DNA from 2 places in the Paenibacillus hebaui genome. Region 2 is predicted to be linked to the other one. Evidence: a T-box and tRNA genes for the amino acid it is inferred to sense, from the RefSeq annotation. Region 2 holds a T-box; the other holds one or more tRNA genes.
What was found. A T-box is a leader RNA that pairs with one kind of tRNA and senses whether it is charged. The one in region 2 lies ahead of trpS (tryptophan--tRNA ligase), so its partner is inferred to be a tRNA-Trp.
Positions count from the first base shown of each region.

Region 1: it encodes a tRNA-Trp, which carries the amino acid that the T-box ahead of trpS (tryptophan--tRNA ligase) is inferred to sense. The anticodon was not compared.

Region 1 is NZ_CP196836.1:5,982,334-5,986,866, reverse strand. It holds rRNA gene ACR32F_RS27230 (23S ribosomal RNA) at 1-812, shown strand, start outside; tRNA gene ACR32F_RS27225 (tRNA-Asn) at 880-955, shown strand; tRNA gene ACR32F_RS27220 (tRNA-Ser) at 959-1,050, shown strand; tRNA gene ACR32F_RS27215 (tRNA-Glu) at 1,057-1,128, shown strand; tRNA gene ACR32F_RS27210 (tRNA-Val) at 1,198-1,273, shown strand; tRNA gene ACR32F_RS27205 (tRNA-Met) at 1,294-1,367, shown strand; tRNA gene ACR32F_RS27200 (tRNA-Asp) at 1,395-1,472, shown strand; tRNA gene ACR32F_RS27195 (tRNA-Phe) at 1,567-1,642, shown strand; tRNA gene ACR32F_RS27190 (tRNA-Thr) at 1,661-1,736, shown strand; tRNA gene ACR32F_RS27185 (tRNA-Tyr) at 1,746-1,831, shown strand; tRNA gene ACR32F_RS27180 (tRNA-Trp) at 1,839-1,912, shown strand; tRNA gene ACR32F_RS27175 (tRNA-His) at 1,943-2,015, shown strand; tRNA gene ACR32F_RS27170 (tRNA-Gln) at 2,028-2,102, shown strand; tRNA gene ACR32F_RS27165 (tRNA-Gly) at 2,107-2,181, shown strand; tRNA gene ACR32F_RS27160 (tRNA-Cys) at 2,188-2,261, shown strand; tRNA gene ACR32F_RS27155 (tRNA-Leu) at 2,297-2,375, shown strand; gene ACR32F_RS27150 (class I SAM-dependent methyltransferase) at 2,630-3,547, shown strand; gene ACR32F_RS27145 (helix-turn-helix domain-containing protein) at 3,753-4,533, opposite strand, start outside.
Region 2 is NZ_CP196836.1:756,527-761,059, forward strand. It holds gene ACR32F_RS03400 (hypothetical protein) at 32-235, opposite strand; gene ACR32F_RS03405 (GerAB/ArcD/ProY family transporter) at 439-1,320, opposite strand; gene trpS (tryptophan--tRNA ligase) at 1,445-2,440, opposite strand; T-box leader at 2,825-3,146, opposite strand; gene ACR32F_RS03415 (DMT family transporter) at 3,174-4,109, opposite strand; gene ACR32F_RS03420 (PLP-dependent aminotransferase family protein) at 4,301-4,533, shown strand, end outside.

The sequences.
Region 1 (4,533 bases), 2.0 Mb from region 2:
GCAGCTTGATATTGAATTTGGGTACGATCTGTACAGGATAGGTGGGAGCCTTTGAAGCATGAGCGCCAGCTTGTGTGGAGGCACCGTTGGGATACCACCCTGATCGTATCTAGGTTCTAACCTGGTACCGTAATCCGGTGCGGGGACAGTGTCAGGTGGGCAGTTTGACTGGGGCGGTCGCCTCCTAAAGAGTAACGGAGGCGCCCAAAGGTTCCCTCAGAATGGTTGGAAATCATTCGAAGAGTGCAAAGGCATAAGGGAGCTTGACTGCGAGACCTACAAGTCGAGCAGGGACGAAAGTCGGGCTTAGTGATCCGGTGGTACCGCATGGAAGGGCCATCGCTCAACGGATAAAAGCTACCCTGGGGATAACAGGCTTATCTCCCCCAAGAGTCCACATCGACGGGGAGGTTTGGCACCTCGATGTCGGCTCATCGCATCCTGGGGCTGAAGTAGGTCCCAAGGGTTGGGCTGTTCGCCCATTAAAGCGGTACGCGAGCTGGGTTCAGAACGTCGTGAGACAGTTCGGTCCCTATCTGTCGTGGGCGTAGGAAATTTGAGAGGAGCTGTCCTTAGTACGAGAGGACCGGGATGGACGTACCGCTGGTGTACCAGTTGTTCCGCCAGGAGCACCGCTGGGTAGCTATGTACGGAAGGGATAAGCGCTGAAAGCATCTAAGCGTGAAGCCCCCCTCAAGATGAGATTTCCCAGTATGTAAGACCCCTTGAAGACGACGAGGTAGATAGGCTGGGGGTGGAAGTGCAGCAATGCATGGAGCTGACCAGTACTAATCGGTCGAGGGCTTATCCAATATGCAGGTTGTAAATCGCAAATTTCGTTTCGAATCTAGTTTTCAGAGAATGATCTCTGAAGCATATTCCCTGATAGCTCAGTTGGTAGAGCACTCGACTGTTAATCGAGTTGTCACAGGTTCGAGCCCTGTTCGGGGAGCCATATGGAGAGGTGTCCGAGCTGGCCGAAGGAGCACGATTGGAAATCGTGTAGGCGTCACAAGCGTCTCGAGGGTTCGAATCCCTCTCTCTCCGCCATAGTAAGGCCCGTTGGTCAAGGGGTTAAGACACCTCCCTTTCACGGAGGTAACAGGGGTTCGAATCCCCTACGGGTCATATTTTAACTTCAAAAAAAGAAGTTGATTTTCACAAGAGATTTATGTTAAACTCATAAATGTGTTGTTCGGAGGCTTAGCTCAGCTGGGAGAGCATCTGCCTTACAAGCAGAGGGTCGGGGGTTCGATCCCCTCAGCCTCCACCATATCTATTTTTGAATAACGACGCGGGGTGGAGCAGCCCGGTAGCTCGTCGGGCTCATAACCCGAAGGCCGCAGGTTCAAATCCTGCCCCCGCAATTAATCTTTCTTAATTGAAAGTAATCTGGAACCGTGGTGTAGTTGGCCTAACATGCCTGCCTGTCACGCAGGAGATCGCGGGTTCGAATCCCGTCGGTTCCGCCATTTTTATTCTTCATGAGGAAGCTGTTCACTAAATCTGCTATTAGGCATCGACGCCCTAGATAAAGTGTAACGTTTCAGGTTTAAACTTTATTATGGCTCGGTAGCTCAGTCGGTAGAGCAGAGGACTGAAAATCCTCGTGTCGGCGGTTCGATTCCGTCCCGAGCCACCATTTATCACAACTTAATACGCCGGTGTAGCTCAACTGGTAGAGCAACTGACTTGTAATCAGTAGGTTGGGGGTTCAAGTCCTCTCGCCGGCACCATTTAATCCTGGAGGATTAGCGAAGTGGCCAAACGCATCAGACTGTAAATCTGCTCCCGTACGGGTTCGGTGGTTCGAATCCATCATCCTCCACCAGTTTTATAGGGGCATAGTTTAAAGGTAGAACAACGGTCTCCAAAACCGTTGGTGTGGGTTCAATTCCTGCTGCCCCTGCCAATTAAATTTTTAAAGATATATTTTATTGTGGCGGTCGTGGCGAAGTGGTTAACGCACCGGTTTGTGGATCCGGCATTCGGGGGTTCAATTCCCCTCGATCGCCCTTTTGTTTTTTTGGGGATTAGCCAAGCGGTAAGGCAACGGACTTTGACTCCGTCATGCATAGGTTCAAATCCTATATCCCCAGCCATTTTGCGGACGTGGCTCAGCGGTAGAGCATCGCCTTGCCAAGGCGAGGGTCGCGGGTTCGATTCCCGTCGTCCGCTCCAAAATGTGGCGCCATAGCCAAGTGGTAAGGCACAGCTCTGCAAAAGCTTTATCCCCAGTTCGAATCTGGGTGGCGCCTCCAGTATATTTTTACAAACTATGCAACAAATCAAATGTGCCGGCGTGGCGGAATGGCAGACGCGCTCGACTCAAAATCGAGTGGGAAACCGTGGAGGTTCGAGTCCTCTCGCCGGTATACTTAATAGACCTATGAATTGCTTCGGCGATTTATAGGTCTATTTTTATGATATATTGTTTCTGTTTGAATTACAGCGTTGCATTCTTTTATGTATTGAGGTATATTTGATTAAATACATTGTAGATAAGTAAAGTCTTTTATTTTTTGTGTTAATAATAGATATTGAGGATCTATTAAGTTTGGATTTGTATTTATTTAAGTTATTTATTATGTAGTTCTATAGTTTATCAAAGGAAATGGAGTGAAGCAGCATGTCTAAGGAAATACACGTATCAAAGTACTCTGAGATTTTATTCGATCCATCTGTATGGGAAGAGGAGTGGAAGAATCAGTCGACAAGTTCAATATACAAACAGCAGAGTTTCTCACCTGATAAAGAAGAAGTATATGAACGATGGGCCAGGGAATATCATCAACAGTCGTTTACTGAACAAGGAAAACAAAGAACCGAACGCATCATAGGCTGGATTGAGAATCAGGGAGTGGATCTTAACGGTTTATCTATATTGGACATTGGAGCAGCCTCAGGCATCTTTACGATCCCTTTTGCGAACAGAGGAGCGTCCATTACAGCTGTAGAACCCTACAAGCTATTCAATTCATTAATGAAAGAGAAGATTCCTCTGTCCTTGCAATCCAGTATTGATGTCATATCAGAACGATTCGAAGACATATCGATTCAGGAGAAGGGCTGGGAAAAGAAATATGACTTCGCCTTTGCATCGATGTGCCCGGCAATGTCCAACTGGGAAACGATCGAACAGGCGATCAGCACTGCCCAAAAGTATGTTTACATCAGCACGATGGCTGGGCCCAAAGAACATACACTATTCGATGAGCTTAAAGAGGTATTAGGTGTTTATCCATCAGGCATCACTGGGGATATGGGGTTTATACAACAGTTGCTGTACTTGAAAGGTTATTCTTACACCACCTTGATCACTAAAGAAACAAGTTGTATTGAGATGTCTACTGAGGAGGTCGTCGATAAGCTTCAGGAATGGTTTCGCTCGCACGAACTGCCAACGGATGAAGGTTCACTTGCCTTGGCTGAAAAATATATTCGAGACACTTACAAAGATGGTGTGGTTAAGTTCTCGAGAGGTGGGAAGTTCGGCAAAATTCTGATTCAACTGGAACAACCGAACATGAAAGTGCTACGCAGCTAAGCGTAGTAATTGATATCAGTAACCATTCTTCCAGATATGATCGAAAGGGGATGTCCCATATGCCATGAACATGAATGGCATATGGGACATCTTTATTTAGCGTTGTTACTGTCTAATCAATGGAGCACACGCTATTCGCTCCATGTTCCATTGGTCTACGCTTTAACTATAGACATACCCGTCCTACTGTCCTCAAAAGAGCCGCTCAATATTTCGCTTGATCAGACTTCAGTTTACGTTCCCTATACTGTCCAGGCGTGATACCTTCCCATTTACGAAAAGAACGGATAAAGTTCTGCGGGTTATTGTAACAAAGCCGTGTAGCGATGTCCTTGACCGTTAGCTCGCTTTCGTCCAGCCACTTTTTAGCCATACTGAAACGATACTTCGTCAGATACTCACTGAATGCACAGCCTGTCTCTTTACGGAACACACTACTTAAATAGTTGGCATTATAGTGAAGTCTTGATGCGCATTCTTCCAGCGTCAGATCCTTATCGTATCCTTGCTGAATCATGGCAATCATTTTTTCCGAGATTTGCTGATACTGGGCATATTGTCTTTCCTTCAAGATCTGAATGATTGGTATGATTACCTTATTGTTAAACCACTGTTCAACCTCGGCAGCGTATTGTAGAGCATGCAGTTCATTGAAAATGGAACCATGACCTTGTGATATCTGTCCAAGTCGTATACCGGATTCCTGCATCATTTGCAAAATGTGACTTAGTAACCGGGTAAGTGCTACCTGATATTCTTCGGGTGTGCACTCCATGCCAAACAGTACTTCAAGCAATTGATGAAGATGGGAGGAGGCTTGAGCCTCTTCTGCATTTTGGACAGCCTGAATCAGTGCATATTCCAGAGCTTCCGGATAGGACAATGACCAAAGAGAAGCATGCGTATCGATCGTCTCAAATTGAATGATGATGCCTGTTCCCAACTTCATTCGATGCTTAAGTGCTTCAAGGGCCTCCTTATAAGCC
Region 2 (4,533 bases):
TCGGGGGTTCGACCCGGGATGCTCGCAATATCTAGACTGCAGGACTGATCACCGTTTCCGAAAATGAGCAGCAATTGTCCGCCAAGCCTTCGCAATAAACCATAATGACCGATAAGTCGGCTTCATCTTTGGCAGGAAAGGTTTGAATCACAACATCAGCGCAGGGACTGAACTGCTCTTCCAAAGAGGCAAGCAGCGTTTCATGGGACGTGGTGTCAATCGTTTGATGCTCCATGATGTTTCCTCCTCTGATGGCGTGAACTGATGAATGCAACTGCTGTTGCAATTACCGCTAGTCCGCTCAGATACATGAGATTGATCGGAAATATGTAGTGGACAAGCAGCTTTTCGAATGTCATATCATCCAGAGGGTACATCATAGCAAATACAAATATGACAGCTAACGAAGCGCAACTGATGATCCTTCTGGAGGCGCTCTTAATATTCCAAATTTCGATCAAAATATACTGGCCAGACTAATCCAGGTAAAAGCGCCGGCAAGCCACTGGTAGATAGAAAAGAAATCTGTCTGGGCAATATATTTGCCCAAGGAGGCAATTCGCCATTCCTCAAAGGCTGGATATCGCATTTTGGCCGCCTCAAACGGATCGAATTCCACAATAGCCCCAATGGCGGGCCAAGTGTCAGCCCCAGAATAATTGCTGCGAGCATCAGGTACTGCCATACGCGTATACGTTTGGAGAGGTGGGGCTGTAAGTACCAGATGAATAGCAACTCAAACATGCCAGCAAGACTGTAGACCATGCCATGAAGCACAGGCTGCCAACCGTGTTCAAGTACAGGCAGCAGACGACTGTAATTCTTGTATTGTGCATTAACGATAGCAACATAGAACCCGAGCAGCACAACAAGAGGCAAGATCAACCCTGCTGTAAACGCCAGAGAACGTATTCCTTTATAGGCGGTATAGCCACATAGAGATATAAAGGCAATACTTGTAACCAATACGGGCGTTTCGGTCAGGTAACTGGTTTTGGCCCAGGTGGTCGTATCACGCAGAGTGAAGTAGATCACGGACAGAAAAAAGAGACTGTTTCCCACCCGAAACAGCAAGCCAAGAGGTTTGCCAAGATGGGAAGTCAGCCATTCATGCAATGTTTGGTGCTGGAGAAAACGAGAGACATAGGCAAGCATTAGAGTGAATAAAAGATAAGGGCCTGCAGACAACAGAATCGAAATCCAGGCATCTCTTTTGGCTGAAGACAAAAGGGCAGGGATAATCATAACGTGGCTGAGCAGGCCTACAGATAACATGATTAACATCATGGCTTGCAAGAAAGAAGGTTGTGTACTTTTCATGCTGCGAGGTCCCCTTTTCCCAATAGACTGTCCTCAGCAGTCTTCACGTGATGGGGGTGCTTCATACAGGAAACCATGTCGTCGATGTCATCCGTCTCAACAGTTTTCAAGCAATTTTGTCCATTCAGATATCAAAATAACGAATACCCATCGCTTCTCTCACTTCAAGCATCGTTTCCCGCGCCACTTTCCGAGCCCTGCGTGTCCCCTCAACAAGAATCTCTTTCACCTCATCTCCACGTTGCTCATAGTAGTGTCGCCGTGAACGGAAGGGGCCAAGCAACTCATTAATTGCATTGCCAGCCAACCGCTTGCATTCCTTGCATCCAATCGTTGCCTGGCTGCAACTGGCATGGATTTCTTCTGCATTTTCCTTGCGGAACAGCTGATGATAGGCGAATACCGGGCAGATATCCGGGTGTCCGGGATCGGAACGATGGATACGCGCTGGGTCTGTCTTGGCTTTGGTCAGCTTGGCATGGACATCGTCCGGACGAGCATTCAAAGAGATTGCATTACCCATGCTTTTGCTCATTTTTCCAATGCCATCAAGTCCGCCCAGGCGCGCTCCGGTTAGGATCTTCGGCTCAGGCAAAACCGGAGCGTATAACTCATTAAACCGCCGAACCAGTTTCCGTGCTGTTTCGATATGTGGAATCTGGTCTTCGCCTGCCGGAACAAGAGTTGCTTTGCAAAATGCAATATCGGCAGCCTGATTGACAGGATAACCGAGAAATCCATAATAGAGATCTTTATAGCCACGGTCACGAGCTTCACTCTTGATCGTCGGGTTGTGCCGAAGGCTGTTCACGGTCACGAACATGGAGAAGATGACGGTCAGTTCGGCGATTTCAGGGATCATGGATTGGATGAAGAGGGTAGCTTTGTTGGGATCGATACCTACAGCGAGATAATCGAGCGTAACTTGATGCACACTGTCCGCGATCAGTTCCGGCTGATCATAATGGGTAGTGAGTGCTTGAATGTCTGCAAGTAAAACATACGTTGTATACTCGTCCTGTAATTGAACTCGACTGCGCAGGCTGCCCACGTAATGGCCGAGATGAAGCTGTCCGGTTGTCCGGTCTCCGGTTAAAATAATATCTTTGTTGGTGTTCATGGTTTATTCTCCTTTGGGTTTGTATTTTTTCGATTATTTCATGCTGACGCCACCAGCCGTCTTCCACGACCATCACCTCCTTTCAGCCTGCATCTTTATAAGTTGAACTAAAGAATATTAACACTTGCCACTCCGATGACAGAACAACCTTCCGATCGCTGTTATCCCCTGATTTTTTAAAATTCACTTTTACAAAGGTGAAAATCTGGGGATAAAGGCGAAGTGTATGCTTTCGATGTAGCTTTCTTTCAGAAAGCTTTTAGCTTCGCTTCTTCAGGTTATTTCTGTCCTCTCCGTTATCGTGTAAATGTTTAGGCGAACTTAAATAGAAATTCAATAAAAAAAGCCTCGTCCTTCATCCTGTTTTCCCGGACGGGAACAGAATAGAAGGACGAAGCTTATGCTTCGCGGTGCCACCTTGATTGGCCGCTGGTTGTGCGGCCCACTTGAGGGATACGGATGGCACATCATGCGGAAATCCCAATTGCGGGAAGCCGGCATATGCCTTATCGATATCCTGTTCATGAGTAACGGCTGAACATGCCGCCTTGCCTACTGACGATCCATACTCCTGAGTACAGGTGCAGATCGCGTTCAACTTGGAACTCCGAAGCCCATTTCCACAGGACGGATGCACCGGCTCACACCATCCGCCGGCTCTCTGAAGCATCTTGTCCTATGTACTTCTCTTCATCATCGTTGATTACATCCGTTTACAATTTTTCACATTGTATCACGCTTTGATTGGCTTGACCAGCTCGCGTTTTCTACCGCTCATATTGGTGCCAAGTACACCTGCGATGATAAGCAAGGCACCGACAAAGTGGTAACCGTGTACCGGCTCATGCAATATCCAGGCCCCGCCAGCAATGGATATCAGAGTGGAGAAGTTGCTGAACACACTCATCTTGGAGGCTTCCAGATGGATCAACGCATAACTTGCCAGCAGCGTGGAAATCATCGTGGAGAGGATCGCAAGATAAGCCAGCGCCCCAAGGTATGATGGTTCTGAGAGTGGTTTTACATAATCGACCATGGTTCCGTTAGATGCATGACGAATCAGGGATGCTGCATTGAAGACCAGGAAACCGACCATCAGGGTTACCCAGGTTAATTCCATCGGTTTATATTTCTGAGCCAAAGGCCTCGCCAGCACACCATAACCTGCAAAACAAACGGTGGAGAGCAGCAGTAAAGCAATACCTTTAAAATTGCCAGCCGACATTCCACTACCTTTCATTACGAAAATAAAGACTACACCTGCCACGGACAGCAGCAGGAACAATTTTTGCAGGGCGGATGTACGTTCCTTGAGAAAGATAGAGGCGAGAAGAAGGGTGAATACCGGGGCAATGGCCTGAATGATGCCTGCTTCGGAAGAATTAGACGAGACGAGTCCGAATGCCTGAAAGGCAAAGAACAAAACAGGAGAGAGCAGCCCTAACGGAATGATGCGCATCAGATCACGCAGAGTCAGCTTAATCTTGATCCATCCGAAAATGACAGGGATGCTGATAACGAGCAATGACAGGGCAAAACGGTGTGCCAGTACATCGATGGGATGTGCCACCGTGACCGTCATTTTTACAAATAGAAAAGATAAACCGATAATGGCTGCATATAAAACGGCAGCTACATAAGCGTATGTTCGAGTTTGAGAGTTTTTCATGTTGGCTCCTCCGATCAATACTGCAATTCTATTCTTTATTTGTGGTGCCACGAGAGCAGAGCTGGTCTGCGCTGTGTTGTGCTGGCCTTATTCAATATACTGCCAGACCAATAGTGGTACAATAGACAAAAATGTGTACTGTACCGGTACAATTAAGGAAAGACTGAAGTTGGAGGGAGAGACAGAATCCAATGAAAAAATACGAAGTCATCGCCGAATCACTTAAGCAATGGATTCAGGAGCAATTGCGACGACAGCACAGTGGACAATGGCAGGACAAAGGCATCAAACTCCCCGCTGTGCGTGTTCTGGCCGAACAATATCAATGCAGTATAAGTACAGCTATACGCGCATATGAGTGGTTGGAAGAACGACATCTGGTCTACGCTGTGCCTCAGTCGGGGTATTATGCGGTACAGAATGG